DNA from 2 places in the Mesorhizobium sp. B2-4-2 genome. Region 1 is predicted to be linked to the other one. Evidence: predicted binding sites of a transcription regulator. Region 1 holds the regulator's gene; the other holds the start of a gene.
What was found. The regulator PhoB, encoded in region 1, activates phosphate uptake and scavenging genes when phosphate is short. The targets are predictions, from matches to a motif close to TGTCATNNANCTGTCAT.

Region 1 (14,565 bases):
CCCGCACTTCGCCTGCGTTCTTTCCTGCGGCAGCTGCCATTGCTTAACTCCTTGTGATTGCTTTGGTTTCAACGCGCTGCATGTCTCAAGGTTCCGAGCCCCTCGGATAAACGGGCATGATCCCGCAAAGCGGGTGTCGGTTTGCCGAAAAGATCACGCTCAATCCAATGGATAGAGGCCATCCCGGTTCCATCGATCTGGACCCTAGCTCAAAACGGGTCCTCCTGCATCCGGTCAGATCAGCGGCCGCCGTTCCTTGCCCAGCCCCTCCCAGCCGGCAAGCTGCTTCAACCCTTCATGATCGATGATCTCGCAGCCGCCATCGCGCCAAGCGATCAGCTTGCGATCCATCAGCTTGCGAATCATCTTGTTGGTATGGACCAAAGACAGGCCGAGCGTATCGGCGATGTGCTGCTGCGTGAACGCGATCCGGGTGAACCGCCCGCCATTGAGGCCAACGGCCTTGGCCCGGCTGCCGATGAAGGCGATGAGATAGGCGGTGCGCTCGATCGCGCTGCGGCGGCCGACGCTGAGCAGGTTCTCGTCCAGCATCCGCTCCTCGCGCGACGCGATCCAGGTGATGTCATAGGCCAGGCCCGGATGGTTGCGGAAAAGCTCATGCAGGGACTCCCGCTCGAACACGCAAAGCAGCATCGGCGACAAGGCTTCGACGGAATGCTGCATTTCGCCCATCACGCCGCCTTGCAGCCCGATGAGATCTCCAGGGACGGCGTAGTTGAGGATTTGACGGCGGCCATCCGACAACAGCTTGTAACGGAAAGCCCAGCCCGACAGCACCGTGTAGAGATGGGCGCTGCGGCGTCCTTCCACCAGCACCGTTGCGCCCTTGTCGACCGCGAGCTCGCCTTTCTTCAATTTGTCGATGAAGGCCAGTTCCGATCTCTCGAATTTGCGGAAACCCGGCAGCGGCCGCAGTGGGCAATTCTCGCAATCGTACCGGCGGCTGGAGGAAGCAAGGCCGTTCTGGATTGACATTTCGACCGCTCCTCGAGAGCCGCGGGCTCAGCCGCTGCGGTGGCATGTCTTTTTTAAATGACAGCGCGTCAAATAGCGATCATGACTCGCTGCGTTTCAAGGAGCCATTGCCTGTGTCGCCTTTGCTTGACGGATTGCGCATTCTTGTCCTGGAAGATGAATTTCTCATCGCCATGGATGTCGAGCAGCTTTGCCGTGATCACGGCGCCGACGACGTGGTGCTTGTCCGTGACCTGGCCGAGATCGATGGCCGACAGGTTGCCACCCAATTCGATGCGGCGATCGTCGACCTCATGCTGGGGGGCACTCCGACTTTCGATTTTGCATCGCGCCTGCGTGAAACGGGCGTGCCCTTCGTCTTTGCCTCCGGTTATTCGGATGCGGACGAGATCAAGGTTGCCTTTCCAGGGATAAGGCTGGTCAGCAAACCTTATTCGGGCGAAGATCTTGTGGAAGCGGTGGCCCGGGCCTGCGGACGAGTCCCGCCCGCCTGACGACGTCGCGTCGCGTAAGAGTCAGAGCGGATGCGATGGCGATTCTGTCAGCCGTTTCGATGCGACGCTTTTTTAGTGCGCCGCCGTGCCCGTGACCTGTGCTGAGATCGCATCGGGACCGTACTCGTCTTCGCCGGAGATTTTCAGTATCTCCTGCAGGCGCGTGCGGGCTCGGCTGACGCGGCTCTTGATCGTCCCGACCGCGCAACCGCAAATCTCGGCCGCCTCCTCGTAAGAGAAGCCCGAGGCGCCGATGAGGATGATGGCCTCGCGCTGGTCTTCGGGCAGTTGCTCGAGCGCACCGCGGAAATCCTTGAGGTCGAGCTGGCCGTGCTGGGCGGGATGCACCGCAAGCCTGGCTGTCATGATGCCGTCGCTGTCCTGCACCTCGCGGCCGCGTTTGCGCATCTGCGAATAGAACTCGTTGCGCAGGATGGTGAAGAGCCATGCCTTCAGGTTGGTACCGGGCTGAAAGCTCTCATGCTTGTCCCAGGCCTTGACCAGCGTTTCCTGCACGAGGTCGTCGGCCTTGTCGGCATTCTGCGTCAGTGACACTGCGAAGGCACGCAAGCTCGGTATTGCCCCAAGCAGATCGGTCTTGAAGCCTTGTGAGACCGTTGCCATGCCTCAGTCCTTTTTCTGTGCGGGCTCGGCCCGCTCCAGTTGGCTGAGCAACTGCGCGAAACGATCCGGCACATCGTCGGAGACCAGCTCGTCGTAATACTGCTTGAGTTTGCGTCCGATTTCGGAATTCGGCCCGAGCGGGTCGCCCACGCCGTTCCGGCGCCTGATTGAGGCGCCAGTCAAGACATCTTTCGTCATTTCCTTCATTTCGCCCTTTAATCCAGCCCCATAGCCGCTCAACATAACTCAACACAACACAAGCGGCATCCTCGTCTGGTTGCCCATCCCCAATTCAAACGCCGTTCAGGCGTATTAGTTCCCGGGGCCGGAACTTTTTGCGAAAGCCCGCGTTTGTGTCGTTGGGGCTTGCAATGGGGCTTGACCTGCATTTTTAGTCAATCACGTCATCTGAGGGAGACGTCCGTCATGAGTTTATCCGCCACCATCGCTCCGCACCTGCCGTTCCTGCGCCGCTTCTCGCGTGCCGTATCGGGATCGCAGGAGAGCGGCGACGCGCTGGTTGCCGCGATGCTCGAGGCCATCATCGCCGATGTCGACATTTTTCCCGAGGCATCCAGCGACCGAATCGCGCTGTACAAGGTCTTCGCCAAACTGTTCACGTCCGTCGCCATCCGCGTTCCACAAGAACAGGCGCAATCGGCATGGGAACAGCGCGCCGCGGCCAATCTCAATGCGATCGCGCCGCTTCCCCGCCAGGCCTTCCTTCTGGTGGCCGTCGAGGGTTTCAGCGAGGATGAGGCGGCCGAAATTCTTGGCGTCGGCGAACAGGAATTCTCAGAACTGCTTGCCCAGGCGAGCAACGAGATTTCCCGCCAGGTGGCGACCGACGTGCTGATCATCGAGGATGAACCGCTCATCGCCATGGATATAGAGGAGATGGTCGAGAGCCTGGGCCATCGGGTCGTCGGCACCGCCCGCACCCATGCCGAAGCGGTGACGATGTTCGGCAAGACGCGGCCGAAGATGGTGCTCGCGGACATCCAACTCGCCGACGGCAGCTCGGGCATCGAGGCGGTGAACGAGATTCTGTCGTCGACTTCCGTGCCGGTGATCTTCATCACCGCCTTTCCCGAGCGTCTCCTGACCGGCGAGCGGCCCGAACCGGCTTTCCTGGTGACGAAGCCGTTCAACCCGGACATGGTCAAGGCGTTGATCAGCCAGGCTCTGTTCTTCGACCGGCAGGCGAAAGCAGCCGCATAGCCATGCGCAACTGAAGTCGCAAACGCGCGCAAAAGCAGGGCGCGACCAGCCGGAAGGTTCCGCTGGCCGCGCCTTGCTTTTCCGCGCCACGATGGTGCGCGGGGGGATCGTCTTTTTCGGCAAAAAGTGGAACAAACCGCATCCACCCACGTTTTTCTCACATAGTTGGAAGGAGATGGAACCATGCTTTACTGGGCGCTCGTATTTCTCGTCGTGGCAATCATCGCCGGCGCGCTTGGTTTCGGCGGCATTGCCGGTACATCTGCCGGGATAGCGCAGATATTGTTCTTCATCTTTCTCGCTTTCCTCATCATTTCGCTTCTCGCCGGCCTGTTCAGACGGGCCTGAGAGTTATCAGGCGAACACTGGAAGCCGCACCCCTCAAACGGTTTCCAGCCACCGCCGGGTGGTGTCCCACAAGGACGCCGCCCGGCGGACCGCTTTTGGGCGTCTGGTTCCCGTAAAACCTGCCTTGGAACCCATTGGACGGTGAGCCGTTCAGCCTGAGTTGGGTGAACAGGTCGGATGCGTTCCAGGGCTCGAGATACCAAGAAGAACGAGCGGGGGGACGAGGTCATCGCCCTGCATCCCGCCGAAAGCGGCATGCAACTTGGCCGGGCGCTTCTCCACGCACTGCACAATGCCGGCATTTCCGTCCTCTACCAGGACCGCGACATGAAAACGGTCTGGGCGCGGAACATGCGTGCGCCCTGGGCCGCCGACAGCAGCGAGGGCGACGGCATCCTGCCGCCGGCACAGGCCGACCGCATTGGCGCTGCCAAGCGCAACGTCGTCGCAAGCGGCGATCCGCAGCGCCTCGAGATCGGCGTCCCGATGGAGGACGGCATGCGCTGGTTTCAGGTCTGGATCGACGCCGACCATGGCGAGGCCGGCGACGTGCAAGGTGTCGTCACCACCATGGTCGAGACGACCGAGCAGCGACGCCGCGAACAGACGCTGACGACGCTGTTGCGCGAAGTCACGCACCGCTCGAAGAATTTGCTGGCAATCATCCAGAGCATCGCCACCCAGACGGGACGCTATTCCGACAGCATCGGTGATTTCCTGACCCGCTTTCGCGGCCGGCTCCAGTCGCTGGCCTCCTCCCAGGATTTGGTAACCTCCTCCAACTGGCGCGGTGCTGCCCTTCGCGAACTCGTCGCCGGTCAGGTCGGCCGCTACGGGACGGACGCGTCGCACAGCCTTCGCTTCCGCGGCGCAAATCCTTACCTCAACCCCAACGCCGCGCTGCATATCGGCCTTGCGATGCATGAACTGGCCGTCAACTCGGTCAGCTATGGCGCCCTGTCGCGGCCGGAGGGCTTCGTCGAAGTGACCGCCGTCCTCGACACCGCCGCCGATGGCGGCATTGCCCTGTCGCTGACCTGGGCCGAAACCATAGGAACCGACAGCAACCAAGAGGGCAAAAAGCGCTTCGGCAGCGTCGCACTGGAACGCGTAGTGCCCTCTTCCCTGAACGGAACGGCGCGCCTCGAGATCGCGGATGGTCGCCTCGAATACCATCTCGTTGTTCCGCACGGCAATTTCGAGACGGAGTAGGCGACCGCCATTTTTTAACCGGCTGTTCACCATAGAAGCAGATGCTGTTTTTGCCAGATACCGATGGAACTGCCGAGCCGACGAGCATGCTTTCGAGGGCTTTGCCGCAGCATAGTGGGGAGGAGCGCCGTGACGGTCGCCGATATCAACAGACTCGAGCAGGCCGCTCGCATTTCGATGGGCGAATTCCAGGATCCCGAGACATCCACGGCATCGCCGGTTGCTCATGGCATCCTGCTGCCCATCGTCGCTCCGGCGTTGGCCGCGGCAATTGTCCTGATCGCCCTGTCCCAGCTGGCCTGATCCCGCCCCCACGTTCGCGCGCGCACATCGCTCGGGTTTTTCGGCGGCCGAGGCATCGGAAAGCTGCGCCCAGAAAAAGACTCTCTTCACCAACAATAAATTGGAGCAGCAAAGGTCGTTTTTTCATGCTAAGTGACGGCTGGAGCTTATTAAAGTGAGGACACGAAGTGAGGAGTGACCCTATGCGGAAAATTCTTATTGCCATGGCTGCCGTGGTCGCCGTCAGCGGCTGTACCTCGACCGAGCAGGATGTCGTCGGCGGCGGCTTGATCGGCGCCGGCGTGGGTGGCTTGGTCGGCGGCGGCAAGGGCGCGCTGATCGGCGCGGCCGTCGGTGCCGGCTCCGGCCTGCTGGTCCGCAACCTGCGCAATGGATACTGCCAGTATCGCGATCATCGGGGTCGCATCTACACGGCTCGCTGCAACTAAGGTAATTCCGGCGGGAAAAGCGCGGAGCGGTTTTCCCGCCGGAATTGCGAGCAAGGAGCGGATCGGCGATCTATCAGACGCTGAACCGCTCCGAGCAACTTGAATCGCGCGCTGTCGGGCTCATTCGCGAACCCGGCAGCGGTGCGGCAATTTATTGGCCGCCGCGTGAAGCCTGGAGCGATTCCGCCAAGGCCCGATGGCATTCACGCCGGCAGCGGAATCCTGATTTCCACATTCAATCCGTCATCGCGATAATCGCGGTGGATCGTGCCACGCAGCTCACGCGTGACATTGAGGTCGATCAATTTGGTGCCGAAGCCGGTCGTGGCCGGGGCGTCGACCTTCTTCTGCCCGGTTTCCTGCCAGCTCAGAGCCAAGACCCGGTCACGCCCGCGCCCTTCGACCGACCATTCGATCCTGAGGGCGCCGACCGTATTGCCGGCCTCGCCATATTTCAGCGCATTCGTTGCCAGTTCGTGGAAGGTGAGGCCCAGTGCCTGCGTCGTGGTTTCGTCAAGCAGCACCTCCGGCCCGGACAAAAGCTCTTCCGGCAGCTCCTTTCCGAACACTTGGCCAAGCTCGATGCGCAGGAGATCGCCGAGATCCGCCTTCTGCCAGCGCGAGCGCGTCAGCATGTCCTGGGACGCGGCCATTGCCTGTAGCCGGGCCGAGAAAGATGCCGAGAACTCATTGACGTCGCTGGCACGTGACGCGGTCTGGCGCGCGATCGCCAGCACTCGCGTGATCGAATTCTTGATGCGATGCTTCATCTCCTGCAGCATCAAATCCTTTTCGAGCAGGCTCTTTTCCGTCGTCTCATGCAGCAGCGATGCTGCCTCGTAGGCTCGCTCCTGATAGCGCGCGACAAGCGCGATGGCGCCGGCCAGCAGCAACCCGAACAGGCCGAGCATGACTGGGATGGCCCGCGACGATGGCTGCGAGAAGGCGCTTGTCGGCCTGAACTGCACGGTCCACGGACGGCCCGCCACGCTGATCTTGCGGGTGACCAACAGCCTGTCGCCAAAGCCCGACACGGGCGGCGTCTCCGACCGGAACAGCAAATGATCCGGATCGACGCCGCCATCGTAGATTTCGGTGTTGACCGGCAGCAGCGGCGCGCGGCTGAGCGCGATCTGGAACAACTCCCTGGCCCGGAAGGCCGCGTAGAGAAAGCCTACCGTCGAGGATCGCGATGCGTTTATGGCATCAGGTGCGGTCTCGACGTTGAGCCGCACGAAGACGAGAAAGCCGGTGAAGGTCTGTGCTGCACCCGTGTCCTGGCCGAGTTGCACCAGCCCGCTCGCGTGCTGCTGGTCATCTGCCATTGCCTTCTCGATTGCCGCGCGCCGCACGGGCTCGGTGAACATGTCATAGCCGATGCTGGCCTTATTGGACGGGTCGAGCGGCTCGAACAGCACAACGGGCGTCCGCCATGGCTGGGTGGTGTCCGGATAGATCGCACGCCTGGTGCCCTGGTCATGCAGCATGTCGCGCTCGACCGTCGCCTCGTCGCCTGCTTTCACCAGCCGGAGAAAGCCGATGCCGCGCAGGCCGGCGAAATTGGTATCGACATTGAGGGCATTGAAGAACGCTTTGAACTCGCTCTGCGAGATGTCGCCATTGCGGGCGTCGAACAAGGCTTGCGACGAGCGCAGCAGCGACAGCTGCAGGTCGATCCGGCTCTCGATACGGTTGAGCGCATCGTCCGCGGTCGCGTCGAACTTGATGCGAGCCGCCTCTTGCGTCGCGAAATAGGCGAACCCCGCCATTGTCATGCTGATCAGCGCAACGGCAACGAAAGCGACGATTGGAAAAAGCTTCTTCAACGGATAATGCGGCCTATCAGCATGTGAGCCCTTTATGGGCAAGTCGCCCGGTCAACACAATGGCAAGGCCAAGCCATCCCGCCGGCTGGCATATCACCTGATCGGCAGATCGGTAACGGGCTCAGGCCAGCAGGCTTCAGGCAGCGATCTTCAACGCGCCTGGTCCGGGAATGGCGCCAGGCGGACATTTGCCCAGGATGATCATGCCCAGCACCTCGTCCTGGGTCACATCGGTGGTGCGGGCAGTGCCGACGACCTGGCCGTTTTTCATGACGCACACCCGGTCGGCCAGTTCGAATACGTCGTGAATGTCATGGCTGATCAGGAAGATGCCGATGCCGTCGGACTTGAGCTGCCTGACCAGTTCCCCGACCTGGGCCGTTTCCTGCGGTCCAAGTGCTGCCGTCGGCTCGTCCATGATCAGGATGCGGGCGTTGAACAGGATCGCGCGTGCGATCGCCACCGACTGCCGCTGTCCGCCCGACAGCTTGATCACCGGCTCCTTGAAGCGCTGGAAGCGGGGATTGAGCCTGCCCATCACCTTGCGCGCCTCGGCCTCCATGGCGACATCATCGAGCGTGCCCCAGGCGGTCCTCAGCTCGCGGCCGAGGAACAGGTTGGCGGCGGCGTCGACATTGTCGGCGAGCGCCAGGGTCTGGTAGATCGTCTCGATGCCGTATTTCTTGGCATCGCGCGGGTTGGAGATCGAAGCCTCTTCGCCGTTGACGAAGATTTGGCCCGCGTCACGCTTGTAGGCGCCCGACAGGATCTTGATCAGTGTCGACTTGCCGGCGCCGTTATGGCCGAGCAGGGCCACGACCTCGCCGGGGAAAAGATCGATCGAGGCATCGTCGACGGCGCGAATGCCGCCGAACGCGATTGAGATGTTGCGCATGTCGACCAGCGGGTTGCCGGCGGGAGCGATCCTGTCAGCCATGATTGTCCTCCTCCCTCAAACGCGTTTGCGATAGACGGTGTCGAGCCACACCGCGATGACCAGCACGGCGCCGACGACGATGCTCTGCAGCGGCGAGTCGACGCCAAGCAGCACCATGCCGGATTGCAGCGACTGCATCAAAAGCGCGCCCAGCATGGCGCCGATGATTGTTCCCGAACCGCCGGCGAGCGATGTGCCGCCGATGACGGCCGCCGCGATCACCAGCAATTCATCGAGCGTTCCGAGCACGTTGGTGGCCGAGTTCTGCCGGGCTGACGAGATCGCGGCGGCGATCGTGGCCAGCACGCCCATGATCATGAACACTTTCATCGTGATCCAGCGTGTATTGATGCCGGCGAGGTTGGCTGCTTCCGGATTGCCGCCAATGGCAAAGACATAGCGACCAAAACGGGTGCGTTTGGTGATGAAGGTCATGACCAGCCCGACGGCGATGGCCATCAGCACCGGTATGGCGATGCCGTGGGCGATGAACAGGCCGCCCTCGGGCACGGTTATGTTGTTGGCGGCTGCATATCTGTTCACGATGCCGACTGGCCACGGATAGGAATTGGCCAGCCAAACCGCGCCCATGATGACGGCGCAGGTCAGCACGCCGATCAGCGTCTCGGCCCAGATCGGACGCAGCGGGAAACGGAAGCGCTTGCGCTGTACCCGCCCGTTGAACAGCGCAAGCACCACCGCAAGGCAGGCGGCGATACCGACCACCCAGCTCCAGGTCGCGCCGATCGATCCGGCCGGGCCGCCGCCCATCAGCTGGAACGTCGCGTTGAGCGGCGCCACCGTCTGGCCGCTGGTAACCCACCATGCCGCACCGCGCCAGACCAGAAGCCCGCCCAGCGTCACGATAAAGGCCGGCACTTCGAGATAGGCGATGACAAAGCCCTGGAAGGCGCCGATCAACAGACCGAGCACCAGGCCGATGACCAGCGCCAGCACCCAGATCCATGGGTTGCCAAGCTCAAGCCCGACGAAGCGCACTAGGAAATGCACCTGGGCGAAGCCCATGACCATGCCGATCAACCCTTCGGCGGAACCGACGGACAGATCGATATTGCGCATGACGATGACCAGCACCATGCCGCAGGCCATGATGGCGACGGCCGAGGTCTGCACCGACAGGTTCCACAGATTGCGCGGCGTGAGAAAGGTACGGCTGTCGAAATCGAGCGGATTGACGCCGAGACGCAGGCTGGACAAGACATGCAACCCGATCCAGATCAGCAGCAGCGCGCCGATCATGCCGAGCATGCGCGTGTCGATCTCGGTCGCCTTAAGGAACCGGGCGACGGCGCCGAGTTCCGACGCACGCGCGGTGTCGGCCTGCGGGTTGGACGTCGTATCGGTCATGATTTTCTCCCACCGGCCTGCCCGTCCGATGCGGGATGCCGGAAGCCAGCCTAGAAGTTACCCGCCCGGGGCGGAAAAACAAATTTTCTTGAAAAAACGCCGCGGCTTGGCAGCCGCGGCGTTCATCGCATGAAATGGAAGATCAGTTGCAGGCCGCTACGCTGCCCGCCGCGACGCCGGCACAGACCTCGTCTTTCTTGATCCAGCCGGCGTCGATGACGATGTTGAGATTGTCCTTGGTGATCGCAACCGGGGTCAGGAACAGCGATTTGACGGTGTTCCCACCGGGCGTTGTGAAGTCCTTGACGCCGGCGATATCGGTCATCTTCTTGCCGTCGGCCAGCTGCGAGGCGATCTCGGCGGCATTCTTGCCGAGTTCACGCGCGTCCTTCCACACCGACACGGTCTGCGTGCCGAGCGCGATGCGGTTCAGCGCCGCGTGGTCGCCGTCCTGGCCCGAGACCGGAACGGTACCGGCCAGGCCTTGAGCCGTCAGCGCCGCGACGACGCCGCCGGCAGTGCCGTCATTGGCCGCGACGACCGCGTCGACCTTATTGTCGTTGGCGGTCAGGAACTGCTCCATGTTCTTCTGCGCGTTGGCCGGCAGCCAGCCATCCGTATAGGCTTCGCCGACATTCTTGATCTTGCCGCTGTCGATGGCGTCCTTGAGCACTTCCATGGAGCCCGAGAACAGGAAATCGGCATTCGGATCGGCACCCGAGCCCTTGATGAAGACGTAGTTGCCTTCCGGCTTCACCTTGAACACTTCGCGGGCCTGCATGCGGCCGACTTCCTTGTTGTCGAAGGTCAGATAGAAGACGTCCTTGTTCTCGATCAGGCGGTCATAGCCGACGACCGGAATGCCTTCGTCGAGCGCCTTCTGCACCGCCGGGCCGATGGCGGAGGCGTCCTGCGCCAGGATGATCAGCGAATTGGCGCCCTGGGAGATCAGGCTCTCGACGTCGGTGAGCTGCTTGCCGGGATTGGACTGGGCGTCGGCGGAAATATACTTGTCGCCGGCGGCTTCGATCGCCTTCTTCATGGCGGCCTCGTCGGTCTTCCAGCGCTCTTCCTGGAAGTTCGACCAGGAAACGCCGATGACCTTGTCCTTCGCCTGCGCGACCGACGCGAGCGTCAGCGACATGGCGACACCCGCCAGGATGGCGGCTGTGAATCTCTTCATCTTAATCCTCCCTGCGCCGCGTATGGCGCGACCAAACAGGCCCGTAGGCCGGCACAAAGGCTCTATTTTTTCGAGCCTCGAAAAAACACTGGTCCATCGTCGGAACGCTGTCAACGTCGATTCTGATGTATTTTGATGTCCTCGTGAATTTTTTTCGAGCTCCGGAATAAATAATGACAGCCAAGGCCGGTTCTGCCAGTATTTGACGGTCGTCGGGATCCTGGGGAGAGAACGCGGCGACGGGGAGGATGCGAGAAACATGTCGGTCGGAATCCGCCACGACGATTTGCGCCGACGCAACCGGGCGATGGTGATCGCGGCCGTGCGCCGTGCCGGGCAGCCCTCGCGCACCGAGATTGCCGCGACCACCGGGCTCAGCCATTCCACCATATCGGCGATCTCCTCCGACCTGATTGGCGAAGGCATCCTGGCGCAGAGCAAGCCGAGCGAGGCCGGTGCGCTGAAACGCGGCCGGCCGCAGGTCGGCCTCAGCCTCAACCCTGAAGCCGCGGCGGTGATGACCGTGGTGCTGTCGCTGAATTTTCTCTCCGTTGCCGTCATCGACTATGCCGGCCAGGTGATATCTGAAGAGCAGCGCCGGCTGGACACGCTCACCCTGTCGCGCGAGGCGCTGATCGGCGAATGCGTGGCCATCGTCAGGCGGCGGTTCGAGGATCCCGACCTCGACGTCGGCAGCATCGCCCGTATCGCGCTGGCGATCCAGGGCATCACCGACACGGATGCGCGCACCATGCTGTGGTCGCCGATCACGCCGCAGACCGACATCGCCTTCGCCGACATACTGGAGGCCGAGTTCGGCATTCCCGCCACCATGGAGAACGATTGCAACATGATGGCGGTGGCGCTGCGCTGGCGCGATCCCCAGCGCTACCGCGACGACTTCATCGCCATCCTTTTGTCGCACGGCATCGGCATGGGCTTGGTGCTGAAGGGTGAACTGTTCACCGGCACCCATTCATCCGGAGGCGAGTTCGGCCACATGATCCATCGCCCCGGCGGGGCGCTCTGCCGCTGCGGGCGGCGCGGCTGCGTCGAGGCCTATGCCGGCAACTATGCCATCTGGCGCAACGCGAGGCAGCTTGGCGAGGACACCGAGCCCGTCGACGTCAGCGACGCCGACATGCGCACCCTGGCGGCCTCGGCGCGCGAAAAGGACGGGCCGGAGCGCGAAGCCTACCGCAAGGCCGGCGAGGCGCTGGGTTACGGCCTTGGCAGCCTGTTCGCGCTGATCGATCCGGCGCCGGTCGCCATGGTCGGCGTCAGCGCCGCCGCCTTCGACCTGATCGAGCCGGCTCTGCGCGAGGCCATTGCCCAGACCGCCGGCGGCCAGCACTCGAAATCGATTTCCTTCGACACCGAGCCGAACGAACTGCCACTGATCCGCGAGGGCTGCGCCATGCGCGCGCTGACCTTCGTCGACCAGGAGATTTTCGCGCCGGGGGCACAGGCGAAATCAGGCGTGGGCGAGAACGTTGCGTGACATATCCCTAGTCTTCGCGAATCGCATACCCCGCGCCCCGAATGGTGCGGATCACGTCAGGCATGCGGCCATTGTTGACCGCCTTGCGCAGCCGGCCGACATGCACGTCCACGGTGCGCTCGTCGATATAGATCGTTTCGCCCCAGACATTGTCGAGCAGTTGGCTGCGCGAGAACACGCGGCCGGGATGTCGCATCATGAATTCGAGCAGGCGGAACTCGGTCGGCCCGAGCCGGATCTCGCTTTTCTTGCGGTAGACCCGGTGCGATTCACGGTCGAGCACGATGTCGCCGACCTTGAGCACGCTGGACAGAACTTCGGGCTTGGCGCGGCGCAGCAGCGCCTTGACGCGTGCCATGAATTCCGGCGTTGAGAACGGCTTGACCAGATAGTCGTCGGCGCCGGTGGAGAGACCGCGCACCCGGTCGCTTTCCTCGCCGCGCGCCGTCAGCATGATGATCGGCAGCCGCTCGGTCTCGGGCCGCATGCGGAGACGGCGGCAGAGCTCGATGCCGGACACCGCCGGCACCATCCAGTCGAGCACAAGAAGGTCAGGGACATTCTCCTGCAAGCGGATCTCGGCTTCGTCGCCGCGCGTCACCACCTCTACCTGATAACCCTCCGATTCCAGATTGTAACGGAGCAGCACACCCAGCGGCTCCTCGTCCTCCACCACCATGATGCGTGGCGCGATCATCGACTGGTCACCCCTGCCGTCAAGCCGCTGGCGCCGACATCGCCGTCTCGTCCTGCTTCGGGCGATTGGCGGGCAATTGCGTGCCGGTCAGCACATAATAGGCATTTTCGGCAATGTTGGTCACGTGATCGCCGATGCGCTCGAGATTCTTGGCGCAGAACAAAAGATGCGTGCAGGCGGTGATGTTGCGCGGATCCTCCATCATGTAGGTCAGCAGCTCGCGGAAGACCGACGTGTATTTGACGTCGATGCGTTCATCGTCGGCGCGCAGCTTGGCAAGTGCCGCGGCATCGCGCGCCGCATACTCCTCGATCACGCCTTGGACCTGGATCAGCACAAGCTGCGCCATGGCGTCGATGGAGTGCGACAGGTCGCGCGGCGTGGCGGCAAGGCCGACGGTGCCGACGCGCTTGGCGATGTTCTTGGCGAGATCGCCGATGCGTTCGAGATCGCCCGCCATGCGGATCGAGCCGACGACATGGCGCAGATCGTCCGCCATGGGCTGCCGCTTGGCGATCAGGGTGATGGCGCGGTCGTCGAGTTCGCGCTGGCGCGCATCCATGATCGCGTCGTCGGAGACGACGCGCTGGGCGAGCGCGTTGTCGGAATTCAGGAGCGCCTTGGTCGCGCCGCCGACCATCGATGAGGCGAGATCGCCCATGTCGCGGATCAGCCTGCTGATCTGTCCGAGATCTTCGTCAAAGGCTGCGACTGTGTGTTCGGCCATGATCTTGGTCCTCGTATGCCTGGGATCAGCCGAAGCGGCCGGTGATATAGTCCTGCGTGCGCTTCTCGCGGGGCGACGTGAAGATCTTCTCGGTGCGGTCGAACTCGACCAGCTCGCCCAGATACATGAAGGCGGTCTGCTTCGACACGCGCGCCGCCTGCTGCATGTTGTGGGTGACGATGACGATCGTATAATCGGCCTGCAACTCGTCGATCAGCTCCTCGATCTTGGCGGTCGACAGCGGATCGAGCGCCGAGGCAGGCTCGTCGAGCAGGATGACCTCCGGCTTCACCGCCACCGTGCGGGCGATGCAGAGGCGCTGCTGCTGGCCGCCCGAAAGGCTGAGGCCGCTGGCGTTGAGCTTGTCCTTGACCTCGCTCCACAGTGCCGCGCGCTTCAGCGCCTGCTCGACACGGCCGTCCATCTCCGCCTTGCTGAGCTTCTCATAGAGCCTGACGCCGAAGGCGATGTTCTCGTAGATCGACATCGGGAACGGCGTCGGCTTCTGGAACACCATGCCGATCTTGGTCCTGAGCAGGTTGAGATCCTGCGAACGGTCGAGGATATTCTGGCCGTCGAGCAGCACCTGGCCCTCGGCGCTCTGCCTCGGGTAAAGCTCGTAGATGCGGTTGAAGACGCGCAGCAGCGTCGACTTCCCGCAGCCCGAAGGCCCGATGAAGGCGGTGACGCTGCGCTCGGG
Region 2 (14,565 bases), on a different contig from region 1:
GAGCCGACGGCCGGCGTCGACGTCGAACTGCGCCAGGACATGTGGGCGATGGTGCGGCGGCTGCGCGAGGACGGCGTCACCATCATTCTCACCACCCACTATATCGAGGAAGCCGAGGCGATGGCCGACCGCGTCGGCGTCATCAACCGCGGCGAGATCATCCTGGTCGAGGGCAAGGCCGAACTGATGCGCAAGCTCGGCCGCAAGCGCCTGGTGATGGAACTGCGCAGCCCGCTCGGCGCCATTCCGGACGCCTTCTCGCACTACGCCCTGGAATTGTCGCCGGATGGCGGGCAGATCACCTACACCTATGACAACCAGAGCGACCGGCCGGGCGTGGCGTCGCTGATCCGCGATCTCGAGGCCGCCGGCATCCAGTTCCGCGACCTGGACACGCAGAACAGTTCGCTGGAGGAGATCTTCGTCAATCTTCTGAGGCAAGAGCCATGAACCTGCGCGCGGTATGGGCGATCTACCGGGTGGAGATGGCGCGCGCGCTGCGCACCGTCTTGCAGAGCATCGTCTCGCCCGTGCTGTCGACGTCGCTGTATTTCGTCGTCTTCGGCTCGGCCATTGGCTCGCGCATCACCGAGATCGACGGCATCAGCTACGGCGCCTTCATCGTGCCCGGGCTGATCATGCTGTCGCTTTTGACGCAGTCGATCTCCAACGCCTCCTTCGCCATCTACTTCCCGAAATTCGTCGGCTCGATCTACGAGCTGTTGTCGGCTCCGGTCTCCTATCTCGAGATCGTCCTCGCCTATGTCGGGGGCGCCGCCACAAAGTCGATCATCCTCGGCCTGATCATTCTGGCGACGGCCTCGCTGTTCGTGCCGCTCTCGATCCAGCATCCGTTCTGGATGCTGGCCTTCCTGGTGCTGACGGCGGTGACCTTCAGCCTGTTCGGCTTCATCATCGGAATCTGGGCCAGGAGCTTCGAGCAGTTGCAACTGGTGCCGCTGCTGATCATCACGCCGCTGACCTTCCTCGGTGGCAGCTTCTATTCCATCAACATGCTGCCGGGCGCCTGGCGCACGGTGACGCTGTTCAATCCGGTCGTCTATCTGATCAGCGGCTTCCGCTGGAGCTTTTTCGGAAAATCGGACGTTTCGGTCGGCATCAGCCTCGGCATGACCGTGGTGTTTCTGCTGATCTGCGTGGCGACCGTCGCCTGGATATTCAAGACCGGCTACCGGCTGAGGAATTGAGGGGCGAAGCCACGCTGAACCGCGGTCAGAGCTAGATCGCCTTCACCAGCCGCAGCAGGCCCAGCATCTCTACATAGGTTCCCTTGCGGAAGGCGACGTAGACCGGCTCCTCGATGCCGTGGAAACGGCGCTTGAACGCCGCCTGCCCCTGCAGGTTGAAGCGGCGGCGGTTGACCCAGGGCGAATCATAGGCGCGCTGGAAGGCGTTGCGCCAGAAATCGCTTTCGGCGAATCCGCTGGGGCCGACGTCGACCAGCGGCGACAGCCCGAGCGTGACGACCGAAATGCCTTCCTCGCGAAAGCGGTCGACGGCGAATTTGGTCAGGCCGACCTCGGCATGCGGCGAGGCGTCGATGTGCTTGCGCTTGAAGGCTGTGGTGTAGCCGATGACCTTGCCGCCGCGAAACAGCGGATCGAAGTCGAGCAGGGCGACCAGTTCGCCATCGGGGCCGTGCAGCACGAAGCGGCGCATGTCGACGCCCACATGATCGGCGAAGTGCCGGTTGAGGAAGCCCATTTCCCAACGCTTGACGATGCGGTCGCCGCGCCAGTTCGCCGAAAGCCGGGAGATCTCGTCGAGAAAGATCGTCCGCTTGTCCTCGGCGAACGAAAAGCCCTTCTTCAACAGCCAGCGCTCGGAGTAGCGCACGGTTTCGTTGCGCTTGCCGGAAAAATCGTGTTCGGGCAGCGGCAGACGGGTGTCGATGCCCAGCCGGTTGACCTTGTAGCCGAGCCCGGCCAGCACCCGCGCCGACTGTTCGCCGATCTGCACGAACCAGGGGCTGCCGGCGGTCTCGACGAAGCGCCTGATGTAGTCGGCCCGATGGGCCGGATCGGCGACCGGGTCGCCGAGCGCGAAATGATGCTTCATCTTGGTGCCGAAAGCGATGTAGCCGTCGGCATCGCCGAAATAGGAGAGCCTGCCTTGCACGGCGGAGGAGTAGGCGAGTGAGAAGTCGCCGTGGCGGCGCACCAGCGCCAGCCGTTCGGCATGGGTGAACGCCTGGCGCTCGACCTTTGGCGAGGCACGCTCGAGGATTTTGTCGAGATAGATCCGCAAGGAGGGCATGGGTCGAGATTCCGCGTGCATCTGCGGCGCGCACCCGGGTACGCTATACGCCGTGGCGCCTTGATTTTGCACAGGAAGCCGAAAAAAGCGTTTCGAGGACTTCGGATTCCTGTACCGGTAACAGAGATCCGCCAGCCCCCGGATCTCGAATCAATCACATTGCCGCGACCTGATTATCGCCGATCTCGCGTATATGCCATATAGGACGCAACCGCGGTGCGGCGCATGGCCTCGAAATCCGGGGCCGATCTGCTGTATGGATCATGCGCGGGAGGGCGTTCTGCCGGTGTCGGCGGAAGCGCCACAAGGGTGGAATGGGGTTCGTGAGCGAATGGCAGATACGACAATCAGACCGGCAGCGCACCAGACGGTAACCATCGAACCGGCGATCGTCATCGGCGCCGGCGCCGCCGGTCTCGCGGCAGCGCAGGCCTTGGTAAAGGCCGGCGTGGCGACGGCGATCCTGGAAAAGGAGAGCCGGCTGGCGGAGCCATGGCATCGGCGTCACCAGCAGCTGCGCCTCAATACTCACCGCGACCTTTCGGCACTTCCCGGCCTTGCCTATCCGAAGGGCACGCTCGCCTTCCCCCACAGAACCGCCGTCATCCGCTATCTGAACGATTTCAGCGAGGCGAACCGGCTGCCGGTGGAGCTCGGCGTCGCCGTCGAGGCGGTCCTGTTCAGGGGCGACCACTGGGCGATAGAGACCAGCGCCGGGATGCGCCTAGCGCGCCACGTCGTGATCGCCACCGGCCGCGACAGACAGCCGTTCATCCCCGACTGGAAAGGAATGCGGGATTTCGCCGGCCGCATCATCCATTCGGCGGATTTCGGCGACGCGAAGGACTATGCCGGCAAGAAGGTGCTGGTCGTCGGCGCCGGCAACTCGGGTATAGACGCGCTCAACCACCTGGCGCAGGCAGGCACCGCCTCGCTGTGGCTGTCGGCCCGCAACGGTCCGTCGGTCCTGCCCAAGCGCATCGGCAAGATTGCCGTGCACCGGCTGTCGCCGCTGATGGCGCGGTTGCCTTTGCGGGTCGCCGATGCGGTGATCGCCTTGACGCAGCGGCTGGTTTTCGGCGACCTGACGAAATTCGGCGTGCCGCCGGCACCGGTGGGCGGCGCCAGCCGCCTGACCACCGACTACACAGCGATCGCCGCCGACGAGGGCGCGATCGACGCCATCCGCTCGGGCAGGATCACCGTCGTGCCGGGGGTGCGGGAATTCACCCGCGACGGCGTCATCCTGGCCAATGGCAGCCTGATCGATCCCGACATCGTCATTGCCGCGACGGGCTACCGCACCGGGCTTGAGCAGATGGTCGGCGATCTCGGCGTGCTCGACGGCAAGGGCGTTCCGCTGTTCAATGGCGGGGATGCCGATCCGAAACTGCCTGGCCTCTGGTTCACCGGCATGCGGCCGAGCATCCGCGGCTGCTTCGCCAACGCCGCCATTCAGGCCAAGGCGATCGCCGAGCGGATTGCCCGGCGGATCGCCAATTCCGGCCCCTGAACCGGGCTGGAGGTTCGTTTTACGCGTCGGACGGAACCCCACTTTCCTGGAATTGCCCTCTAAATCGCGATCTTGCCGCCGCCTTGCCTGGTAATGGCGACAACCGCCGGCCGCACCGGCATGTCCGGCTTGAAATCGGGCCAGCGCGTCGACGGATCCTCATAATAGGACGGGCGGCCGAACGCCTCCCAGTCCTCGCCGCCGTCGCCCGGATGCTGGACGGCGACGAAGGCGGTCTGATCGTCGGGCGCAAACAGCGGCCCGCACATTTCAGCGCCGATCGGCACGCGGAAGAACAGTTTTGACGTCGCGCGCGCCGGCCCTTCGGTGTCGACCGCCCACAGGCCGTCGGTGCGGCCGGTGGCCTTCGGGCCCTGGCCGTCGGTGGCGACCCACAGGCGCCCGGCTGAATCGACCGCGCAATTGTCGGGCATGCCGAACCAGCCATTGGCCGTGGTGGCGGTGGAGAAGGTGGCGCCGACATCGGCAACCGCCGGATCGCCGCATTTCAGGAGCACTTCCCATTTGCCCCTGGTGCCGGCGAAATCGCCGCCATCTTCCGATATCTCGATGATGTGGCCGAAGGCGTTGTCGGCGCGCGGGTTGGCGGCGTCGACCTGGTCGGCCTTGCGCTTGGAATTGTTGGTCAGCATGACATAGACCTTGCCGTTGACACGATTGGGCTGGATGTCCTCGGGGCGGTCCATCTTGGTGGCGCCGAGCAGGTCGGCGGCACGCCGCGTCTCGATCAACACGTCGGCCTGGCCGGCAAAGCCGTTCTCGGCCGTCAGCGGGCCCTGGCCGAAGACGATCGGCAGCCATTCCACCGTACCGTCCGCGGCGAATTTGGCGACATGCAGCGTGCCGTCATCGAGCAGGTTCATGTTGGCGGCGCGGTCGTCCGGATCGAAACGGCCCGCGGTGACGAATTTGTAGACGTACTCGAAGCGCTCGTCGTCGCCGAGATAGAAGACGACGCGGCCATCCTTGGCGACGATCGATTCGGCGCCTTCATGCTTGAAGCGGCCCATTGCGGTGCGCTTCCTGGGCGTGGATGTCGGATCGTTGACGTCGACCTCGACGATCCAGCCGAAACGGTTGGGCTCGTTCGGCTCCTTGGCGAGGTCGAAACGATCGTAATGCGCGCCCCATTCATAGGCGCCTTCCGGAATGCCGAGGCGCTTGTAGTTGGCGGCTTCCTTATGGCCTTCCGGCAGTTCACCGGAGAAATAGCCGTGGATGTTCTCCTCGGCCATGACATAGGTGCCCCAAGGCGTGACGCCGCCGGCGCAGTTGTTGAATGTGCCGATGACCTTGGTGCCGGATGGGTCGGCATTGGTCTTGACGCGGTCATGACCGGCGACCGGGCCCGACAGCGCCATTTCGGTGTTGGAGGTGATGCGGCGGTTCAACTTGCCGTCGCGCACCACCTGCCACTTGCCGCCTTCCTTGCGGATCTCGACGATGGTGCCGCCATGTGCCGCCATCTCGACATCGACCTGCTCCTTCGAGAGCGGCGCGAGTTCGGCCGCCTTCTTGCCGTCCTTCTCGACGATCTTGACGATGCCCGGGAACATCAGATGCGGATTGGTGTATTCGTGGTTGACGACCAGCAGGCCATGCTCGGCGGAGCCACCGATCCCGATATAGCCGACATAGTCATTGTTGTAGCCGAATTGTCTTGCCTGGGCCTCAGCCGACTGCCTGGCCGGGTCGAACTCCGGCGAATCGGCAAACAGCGGATCGCCCCAGCGCAACAGCACGTCGGCATCGTAGCCCGGCGCGACATGGTGCTTGTCGTCGATACCGGCTTCGAGTTCCTCGAACGAGAAGGCGGAGCCCTCGGCGGCACGCGCATCGTCGGCGGCCACGAGCGCCAGCGGGCTGACGGTGGCGGCAATGGCCGAGACGGCCAGCGAGCCCTTGAGGAAGGCGCGGCGGGAGAACCGCTCGGCAATGATTTCGCCCATGGTGCGGTTTTCGGTGGGGTTGGTCGCCGGACCGTCGTTTTCCTCAAGCAGGCTGGTGCGGAATCGGGCGTCGGGCGAGCGATGGTCGGTCATGGTCTGCCTCTGGCTGGATGGCTGGAGCGTGTCACGCGTTTCGACCCCTTATAGACGATCGGTCACACTTTCGTGACATTCGTGCACCCGCCAGCTTGACCGCGAACCTCGCGCCACATCCGGTTTAAAACTCGGACCAAGGTCCTAAACCGATCGGGGCGAAGGTCCGGATTGCCGCGGCATCGGTCGTGGGCCACTTACACGAACACGCCATGTCGCCGATGGTCGCGTACCTGCACGAGATGGCCTCTGAATTTTGCCGGTCCGATCAAGTGAGGGACTGATGCGCAGCTCGATCATGGCTCATTGTTGCTGGCTGGCCCTGAGAGCAGTGCCGGCACTGGCGCTGACCATAGCCCCCTATCACCTCGATTTTCACGGTTCCGCCGCAGGCATTGTCGCGTCCAGCGCCCAAGCCAAGCCTGGCGGGAACAGCGGCAATGGCGGTGGTAGCGGTAACGGCAATGGCGGCAATGGAAATAACGGCGGCGGCAACAATGGCAACGCCGGAGGCAACAATGGCAACGCCGGAGGCAACAATGGCAACGCTGGCGGCAACGGGAACAATGGCGCCGGCAACAACGGCAAGGGGAAGGGTGCCAACAGCTCCGGCAAGCATGTGAACGCAACAACCGGCGATCGTGTCGAAATAGACGACAACAAGATCGTGGTGCAGCACCCTAACGGCTTCGGGGAAGAGATCGAGAAGGGTCGCTTCAAAATGACCGACGCTCTGGGCCGCACGATCGTCGAGCGCCCTGCGACGGCGGCGGATATAAGCCGCCTCAAGGGGTTGTAGAGCGGGCAATAGGCATCGCCCGCTTTACGTGTCACCTCCGCCGCCCCCCGGCGGAGGTGACCTTGTCACTCCGGCCCCGTATAGGGGCCGTCTTTTTTGCCCTGGAGCGTTCCGCTGCTGCACCGCGCTTCAGGTTTTCATTTATGCGTGTCGTTATCCCAAACCGGGGATCCCTTGCGGCCGACCAGGATTAGCTGCCGGCCCGATCCCGCGCTTCGCGCATCAGCAGCGCCGCCTCGGTGCGATTGCGGACGTTGAGCTTGGACAGCACACCGGTCATGTGATGCTTGACCGTTTTTTCCTGCAGTGCCAGCCGCAGCGCCACTTCCTTGTTGCTCAGCCCTTCCGCCACCAGCTGCAGGATCTCGGCCTCGCGTCCGGTGAGCTGACGCAGGCGATCCGTCCTGCCGTTGGCCGGCTGCAGCGATTGCAGGTCCGAAAGCAGGCGAGCCGACAGGGTCGGCGACACATAGGTCTCGCCGGCCGCGACACCATGGAGGATTTCGGCCAGCATGCGCGAGCCGACCCCCTTCAGCACATAGCCGCGCACACCGGCATTCAGCGCCCGCGCCACGTCGGCATTGGCCTCCGAGACCGTCAGCATGACGATCTTCTGTCCGGGATTGGCACCCAGTATGCCGGCCACCGACGCAAGGCCGTCACCCGGCATGCTGATGTCGAGCAGCAGTATGTCGGGCTGCAAAGTCGAGGCGATGCGTTCGGCATCCTGCGCCGTGGCGCCCTGGGCCACCATTTCGAAGCCGCCGATCTCCGACAGGCTGCGGGTAACGCCTTCGCGAAACAGAGGGTGGTCGTCGACAATGGCGACACGGATGGTACCGATCATGGTTGATCCTCGACGGCTAGCGTAATCATCAATCGTGTTCCCTGCGGCCCGGTCGTGGTCTCGAACTGGCCACCAATGCTTTCGATACGCTCCCTGATGCCGGCGAGCCCCAGGCCTTCGGCCCGCCTCGGGTCGAATCCGGGCCCGCCATCCGACACTTCAACGAAGAACTTGCCGCCTGTCATCCCGGCCTTCACCTCCTGATCCTTGCCCTGCCCATGACGGTAGGCGTTGTTCAGCCCCTCCTGGACGAAGCGATAGATGCTGATCTTCTCCGAAGCGCCCAGTTCGGGCAACTGCCTGGATAGGGTCAGCGCCACGGAACTGCGGGTCCTGCGTTGATGCTCGTCGACGGCAAGACGCAGAATGTCGCCGGTCGCGGCCGTTTCTATCTGCGGCAGGACAAGGCCGTTGCAGATGCCGCGGATTTCACGCATCGCGTCGTCCAGCGCCATGCGGATCATGGCGATCTCGGCGTTGCGGCTGTCGCTGGAGGCACCCTCGCCGGAAATGGCGGGGCTATCCACACGCAGCGCCGCCAGCGCGACGAGCTGGGCCGGCCCGTCATGAAGGTCGGCACCGATGCGACGCAGGTATCGTTCATTGAGCGCCGTGGCACGGCGCGACGCCTGCTGGACGCGCAGGCGCAGCGCCCGGTTTTGCGAAACCAGCGCCTGCAGCTCGGAGACCTGACCCTGCAGAACGCCGCGCTGCTTGTCGATGGTGCGGCTGCCACGTATGACGATCCCCGACAACAGCAGCAGCGCCGTCAGCGTGGCGCCGGCCACGATCAGCCAGCTCGACAGCAAGGCGGAAGCCAGAGCCGCCTGGAAATCGTCGGCGATCTCGTAGAATTCGGTGACGGCGACCACCTCGCCCGACCAGGGTTCGCGGACTGGATTGTAGATTTCCAGCAGCGGCACGCCCGCGGCCCTCTCCTCCTTGTCGTCCTCGTCGCCTAGCTCGTTGAACTCGGCGACGACATTCCCGGCGAAGGCGGCACGCAGGTTGGCGCTCGGGCCGAACTGCCGGCCGATCAAGGCCGTGTCCTTCGAATACAGCACCGTGCCGTCCCGACGCCACAACTTGAAGGAAAACAGCCGTTTGCCGAGCGCGCCTTGGCCGAGGGTCTCGTCAAGCGCCCGTTTGACGGCGTCATCGAGCTGATGGTTCGTGCGCAGATCGGGGAGCAGCGGAGCGATCACACTGTCGACATAAAGGGCAGTCGTGGCCGCCGAATTGTGGAGCACGCTTTCGCGGATTTGCGCGGTGACCCAGAAGCCGACCACCAGCATCACCGCAAGCAGCCCGAAGCCGCCGGCAATGATGAACTGCAGCGCCAGCGTAAGCCCGTTCCAGCGCCGCGACAAGGTTTCGAGAAATCGCACGCCACGCTCCTCGCCCCCACCCGCAGGGGCAGGGTAGTGGCCGCGACTTTGGCGCTTCGGTCCTGCCGACACAAGAGCCTGGTCCCACGGCAGCTGCTTGACGTCCCGACGCGCTTGCGAAACAAGGCACGGACGACCGGCATCAATATCGAGGGCAGGGTGAGTTTTTCGGGGTTACTTCAGCTCGGTCTTTCGACCGTGATCTTTCTGCTGGCGGCGGCGGCCGCCAAGCAATGGGGGATGGCGCCCAGCCTGGGCAAGATCGTGCTGACGCTTGCGCTCTATTCGCTGGGCAACCTGATCATGCTGCGGCTGATTCGCGAGTTCGGCATGTCGGTGTCGTTCAGCCTGTCGGCCGTCATCCAGCTGGTATCGGTCAATCTGGTGGCCCTGATATTCTTCGGCGAGCGCATCAATACGCTGCAAGCGGCCGGCATCGTGCTGGCGATTGCCGCCGTGGCGCTGATCACGCTCGGGCCCTATGTGCAAGGGCGATGACCGGCAAACCATGGTTGCGAAACGAGGTCCGATGAGAACTGCGGCAAAGGCTCTGCTGAGCCGGGTCGAATTCCCGGTGCTGCTGGCCGGCCTTGTCGTCGCCGCCGGCCTGTGGGGCTTCGTGGAGTTGATGGAGGTGGCACGGGCCACCACGCCGCACGCCTTCGACGCTGAAATCATGCTTGCCTTCCGCCAGGCCGGCCAACCCGGTATCCCGATCGGCCCGCCATGGATGGAAGGGGCGATGCGCGACATCACCAGCCTCGGCAGCACCAGCGTGCTGGTGCTGATCACGGCGGCGACGATCATCTATCTGCTGTTGATCCGCAGGCCCGGGACCGCGCTTCTCATCTTCGTCGCCGTGGCGGGCGGCCAGATGCTGTCGAGCCTGCTGAAGCTCGGCGTCGACCGGCCGCGGCCCGAGCTCGTCTCGCATCTGGTCAACGAGACCTCGCTTTCCTTCCCGAGCGGCCACGCGATGCTTTCGGCGGTGACCTATCTCACATTGGGCTCGCTTGCGGCGCGCTTCCTGCAGGGCCGGACGACGAAGATCTATGTTCTGGCGCTCGCCGTGCTGACGACGGTGCTGGTCGGCATCAGCCGCATCTATCTCGGCGTCCACTGGCCGTCGGACGTGCTGGCCGGCTGGTGCGCGGGCTTTGCCTGGGCCATGCTGTGCTGGTTGGCGGCAAGGGTCCTGCAACGGCGCAGGGTGGTGCGTGACGACGTCTGACGACGCTCGACCGGGAAGCGGTCAGATCAGCCGGTTGATCAAGTGTCCGCAGCCCGTTAGCAGAAGGACCACCGATACCAGGCATGCCGATGTCGTCAATGTCTTGAAAATGGTCAACCACGTTATCCCCTGCCCCAGATGGAACACCATAGCTCTCAATGCTCGGGAAGTATCCGAAAAATGCTCGATAGCGATGATGATCAAGGCTCAAGCGTGCATGCTGATGCTTGAAACATCATAATGATCGTATTATACATCATATCCGCAGACTCAGACGGGGATCCCGGCCGATGATCACTGCCGCGCAGATGCGCGCCGCGAGGGCGCTGGCCGGCATCGATCAGAAGACGCTCGCCGAGCGCGCCGGCGTTTCGCTTCCCACCATCCAGCGCATGGAAGCGAGCGACGGCGTGGTCAGGGGTGTGGTCGATACGCTGATGAAGGTCATCCAGGCCCTCGACGAGGCCGGGGTGGAGCTGATCGGCGAGAATCAACCCAGTGAGCGCGGCGGCCGGGGCGTGCGCCTCAAGCCTGCCGTGCCGCCCAATCCGAAAGCTGAGCCGGCATAAGTCGCGACGGCGACCGCCGACAGTCCTGCCGACGATCCCGCCGCCTTTCAGGTGCGGAAGCAGTCCATGGACGAGATCGGGCAGACACTCAACGAAACCGCGCGCAAACCGACCCATGGGCCGGCAAAGCCGACTTTTTCCGAACTGTTCACACCGAAACTGGTGACGGTCTGGCGCGAAGGCTACAGGCTCGAACATCTCAGGGCCGATGCCATTGCCGGGCTGACCGTCGCCATCGTCGCCTTGCCGCTGTCGATGGCAATCGCCATCGCATCAGGGGTGACGCCGGAGCGCGGGCTCTACACATCGATCATCGGCGGCTTCATCATCTCGGCGTTCGGCGGCAGCCGTTTCCAGATCGGCGGCCCCGCGGGCGCCTTCATCGTGCTGGTGGCGGCGACGGTCGCGCGGGTCGGCGTGGACGGGCTGTTGCTGGCGACGATGATGGCCGGCATCTTCCTCATCGCCATCGGCTATCTGCGGCTCGGCACCTACATAAAGTTCATTCCCTATCCGGTGACGGTCGGCTTTACCGCCGGTATCGCCGTCATCATCTTCTCGGGCCAGATCGTCGAACTGTTCGGGCTGAAGCTCGCCGGCAAGGAGCCAGGCCCGCTGGTGCCGAAGCTGACCGCGATCGGCGAGGCGGCCGGCACGATCAATCTCGCGGCGACCTTCGTGGCGGTGCTGACAATCGCAACCATCGCTTTCCTGAAGCGCTGGCGGCCGAAATGGCCGGCGATGTTGATCGCCATCGGTCTGGCGTCGCTCGCGGTGGCGCTGTTTGCGCTGCCGGCCGAGACGATCGGCACGCGCTTTGGCGGGATCCCGCGCAGCCTGCAATGGCCGGCGCTTCCCCCCGTCAGCCTCGACAGGATGATCGACGTGCTGCCGGACGCCATCGCCTTCGCGTTGCTAGGCGCCATCGAATCCTTGCTGTCGGCCGTCGTCGCCGACGGCATGACCGGCCGCCGGCACCGTTCCAACTGCGAACTGGTGGCGCAAGGCTTCGCCAACATCGCCTCGGCCCTGTTCGGCGGCATCTGCACCACCGGCACCATTGCCCGTACCGCCACCAATGTGCGGGCCGGCGCGCACGGGCCGGTTTCGGGCATGATCCACTCCATGATCCTGCTCGTCCTGATGCTGGCGGCAGCGCCGCTCGCCAGCTACATCCCGCTCTCCGCCCTCGCCGGCGTGCTGGCGGTGGTGTGCTGGAACATGTTCGAGAAGCAGGCTTTCGCCACGCTGCTGCGCGCCTCGCGCGGCGATGCGCTGGTGCTGATGGCCACCTTCCTGATCGTGGTCTTCCGCGACTTGACCGAAGGCATCGTTGTCGGATTCGCGCTGGGCTCGATCCTGTTCATCGACCGCATGGCGAAATCCATCGCCGTCGAGGCCGACCAGACGCTGGTGCCTGAGGACGTCGCCGACCGCGAGAGCGTCTATGATTCCAGGGACGCGACCGACGCCGACACCGTCGTCTACCGCATCTCCGGCGCATTCTTCTTCGGCGCCGCTTCGACCGTCGGCGCGGTGCTCGACCGCATCGCCGACCAGCGCAAGAACTTCATCCTCGACTGCTCGGCGGTGCCGTTCTTCGACTCGACCGCGGCCAATGTCATCGAGGGTGCGGCGCACAAGGCCAGGCGCGCCGGCGTGCGCTTTGTCATATCTGGCGCTTCGCCGCAGACAAGACGCACGCTGATCAACCACGGCCTCAAGCGCCCGCTGGTGACCTACGCCGCCTCGATCCGGGCAGCGCAGGCGCAGTTGGAGGGAAAAAGGGCAGCGCAGTAGCTTGCATTCTTCTTCCTTTCAACGCGCCGGGAAGCACCTCTCATGGGTTGAGCGATCGTGAATCGCTGACAAACGGACTTCCCCGGACGTAAAATCGCAGCAGGCGGTCGGCATCCTTCGAAATGCCGATCCGAACGCTCTGCCCGATTTCGCCGGGGTCGCGGCCATCGCTTGCAAGCCATAGAGGGCCTTCCCGGCAAAGATCGAGCCCGTCGAGCGAACGGTCGATCCGCAACGCCATGGCGAGCCTTCCCGGTCCTCGCGCCAGGTCACGCAGGCGCTCGATGCCGCGATTGAGCTGCATGATCGGAATGCCGTCGAGCGGCTCCAATGCCCTGATCAGGACGCCGGTTCCGATGCCGGGCATCTCGCTCGAGACATTCAGCATGTATGAGATGCCGTAGGCGAGATAGACATAGGCATGCCCGCGCTCGAGGAACAGCGAGCGATTGCGCGGGGTCATTCCCCTGAAGCCGTGCCCGGCAGCATCGCCGGCGACATACGCCTCGGTCTCGACGATGCGGCCGCTGGCAATGCCTTCGGGCAATTCCCGGACCACGATCTTGCCGATGAGATAGCGCGCGAGAGCGGCCGTATCGTGCGGCAGTTCCGAACGAGCGAGCGGGCGGCGGACGACCATCCTCATGGCGGCTGGTTTTAGATCCGCCCGGCCCATGTGGCAAAGGCTCTCGTGCGGCCGGCTCCGAAAATCTTCTCAATCCAGCTTCAGCGCCGCGACTTCGCCCTCGTTCATCAGCGGGATATAGAGGATCGACTTGCCGTCGGTACCGATGCCGGTGCGCGAATGAAGGGCCAGCCCCTCCCGGCGAGCCATACACGGCCAATGCCGGCATGACCGGCGATGAATGCCGTTGCGTCACCTCGCCGCCAATTCCTCCGCGGGCGGAGCGCCGGCAAGATCGTCGCGCGCCTTGCGGGCCAGCTTCTTCGTCGAGCGCCTGGGACTGTCGCCGAACAGTTCGGCCGCCTCGGCAAGGCAGGACTTCCTCAGGCTCTTTTCGGAATGCTTCAGGAGTTTGCGAAGGAGTTTCGTATCCCCGGGCGGCCCAAGCGGCTCGCCGCCGGCCTCCAGCATCGCGCGCATGACGAAGACGTCGTGCAGTTCGCCGAGTTGCTCTGCGAGCTTGTCGACCGCCTTGCGACGAGCCTTGATTGGCGTCGGCCACAGGCGGCCGAGCAGCGACAGATGCATGCTGTGGGTCTTGGCCGCCTTGCGCAGGTCGTGGAAATCCTCGGCCCCGCCGCTCGAGGCCGCCTTGTCCAGTGCTTTGCGCGCGCGCCGCAATGTGGCGCGGGCGCCCTCCGCCAGAATGTCGGCGGCCTGCTCCGGCTGGTCCGGCAAGGACAGCCTGTCGACGCGTTCGAGGCCCTCCTGGCAGGCGGCGATGGCAGCTTTTATGGCCGCATCGAGACCGGCGCCGGCATGAAGCGCGTGCTGGCGCATCACCAGGCGATCGCGGGCGGGGCCAAGGCCGTCACCAGCGCTTTGCCCCGGAAAGGCGCCGGCCAGGCGGTCGATCGTCTCGATCAAGGCGGTCGCCTCGCGCGGTCCGGCGAGCAATGCCGAGACCTGCCTGTAGCACTCGTTCTCCGTGCGGCAGAATGTTTCGTTTCCGGAACGAACGAGGTGTAACAAGGCGCGTACGCTCTTCAGTCGTTTGCGGGATTTGTGCAGTCCCTGTTCCGGCCTGTCACGCGCCATGTCGAGATGAGCAAGCGCCTTGCCGATTTCCTCGGCCAGGATACGCCTGACCTCGCCGGTCAGCGGCAGGCGCGGATCGATGCGAAAGCTCATGCGGCGATCTCCGGAATCCCCCCGAGGGCGAGCGACGCGTTGTAGAATTTCTGTTCGCCAGTCACTTCGCGGCCGAGCCAGTCTGGCAGCATTTCATCCGGAACATCGTCCGGCGTTTCGAGTTCGGCCATCACAAGCCCCGCCAGCGCGCCGCCGAAGACATCGACTTCGTAGAGATAGCCGCCATGCCTAACATGATGACGTGTCTTCTCGATGACACGCCCGATGGCGAAGCCGAGCATCTCCACGGCGTCGGCCAGCG

Region 2: a site for PhoB is predicted at 5,915-5,931, ahead of FJ942_RS11730 (PhoX family phosphatase). Genes of this name have one in related genera too.

What each region holds. Positions count from the first base shown of each region.
Region 1 is NZ_VFVM01000015.1:94,505-109,069, reverse strand. It holds gene FJ942_RS25720 (DUF883 family protein) at 1-40, opposite strand, end outside; gene FJ942_RS25715 (Crp/Fnr family transcriptional regulator) at 235-996, opposite strand; gene FJ942_RS25710 (response regulator) at 1,041-1,490, shown strand; gene FJ942_RS25705 (RNA polymerase sigma factor) at 1,563-2,114, opposite strand; gene FJ942_RS25700 (NepR family anti-sigma factor) at 2,118-2,321, opposite strand; gene FJ942_RS25695 (response regulator) at 2,541-3,335, shown strand; gene FJ942_RS25690 (DUF1328 domain-containing protein) at 3,519-3,683, shown strand; gene FJ942_RS25685 (PAS domain-containing sensor histidine kinase) at 3,861-4,895, shown strand; gene FJ942_RS28625 (hypothetical protein) at 5,025-5,198, shown strand; gene FJ942_RS25680 (YMGG-like glycine zipper-containing protein) at 5,381-5,626, shown strand; gene FJ942_RS25675 (CHASE domain-containing protein) at 5,830-7,452, opposite strand; gene FJ942_RS25670 (ATP-binding cassette domain-containing protein) at 7,589-8,389, opposite strand; gene FJ942_RS25665 (sugar ABC transporter permease) at 8,405-9,757, opposite strand; gene xylF (D-xylose ABC transporter substrate-binding protein) at 9,900-10,940, opposite strand; gene FJ942_RS25655 (ROK family protein) at 11,200-12,441, shown strand; gene phoB (phosphate regulon transcriptional regulator PhoB) at 12,449-13,138, opposite strand; gene phoU (phosphate signaling complex protein PhoU) at 13,158-13,865, opposite strand; gene pstB (phosphate ABC transporter ATP-binding protein PstB) at 13,891-14,565, opposite strand, start outside.
Region 2 is NZ_VFVM01000004.1:289,260-303,824, reverse strand. It holds gene FJ942_RS11750 (ABC transporter ATP-binding protein) at 1-450, shown strand, start outside; gene FJ942_RS11745 (ABC transporter permease) at 447-1,208, shown strand; gene FJ942_RS11740 (phosphatidylglycerol lysyltransferase domain-containing protein) at 1,240-2,277, opposite strand; gene FJ942_RS11735 (NAD(P)/FAD-dependent oxidoreductase) at 2,609-3,790, shown strand; gene FJ942_RS11730 (PhoX family phosphatase) at 3,850-5,853, opposite strand; gene FJ942_RS11725 (hypothetical protein) at 6,185-6,652, shown strand; gene FJ942_RS11720 (response regulator transcription factor) at 6,843-7,499, opposite strand; gene FJ942_RS11715 (sensor histidine kinase) at 7,496-8,887, opposite strand; gene FJ942_RS11710 (hypothetical protein) at 9,047-9,385, shown strand; gene FJ942_RS11705 (phosphatase PAP2 family protein) at 9,417-10,118, shown strand; gene FJ942_RS11700 (helix-turn-helix transcriptional regulator) at 10,409-10,687, shown strand; gene FJ942_RS11695 (SulP family inorganic anion transporter) at 10,754-12,487, shown strand; gene FJ942_RS11690 (DNA-3-methyladenine glycosylase) at 12,528-13,127, opposite strand; gene FJ942_RS11685 (CHAD domain-containing protein) at 13,365-14,303, opposite strand; gene FJ942_RS11680 (CYTH domain-containing protein) at 14,300-14,565, opposite strand, start outside.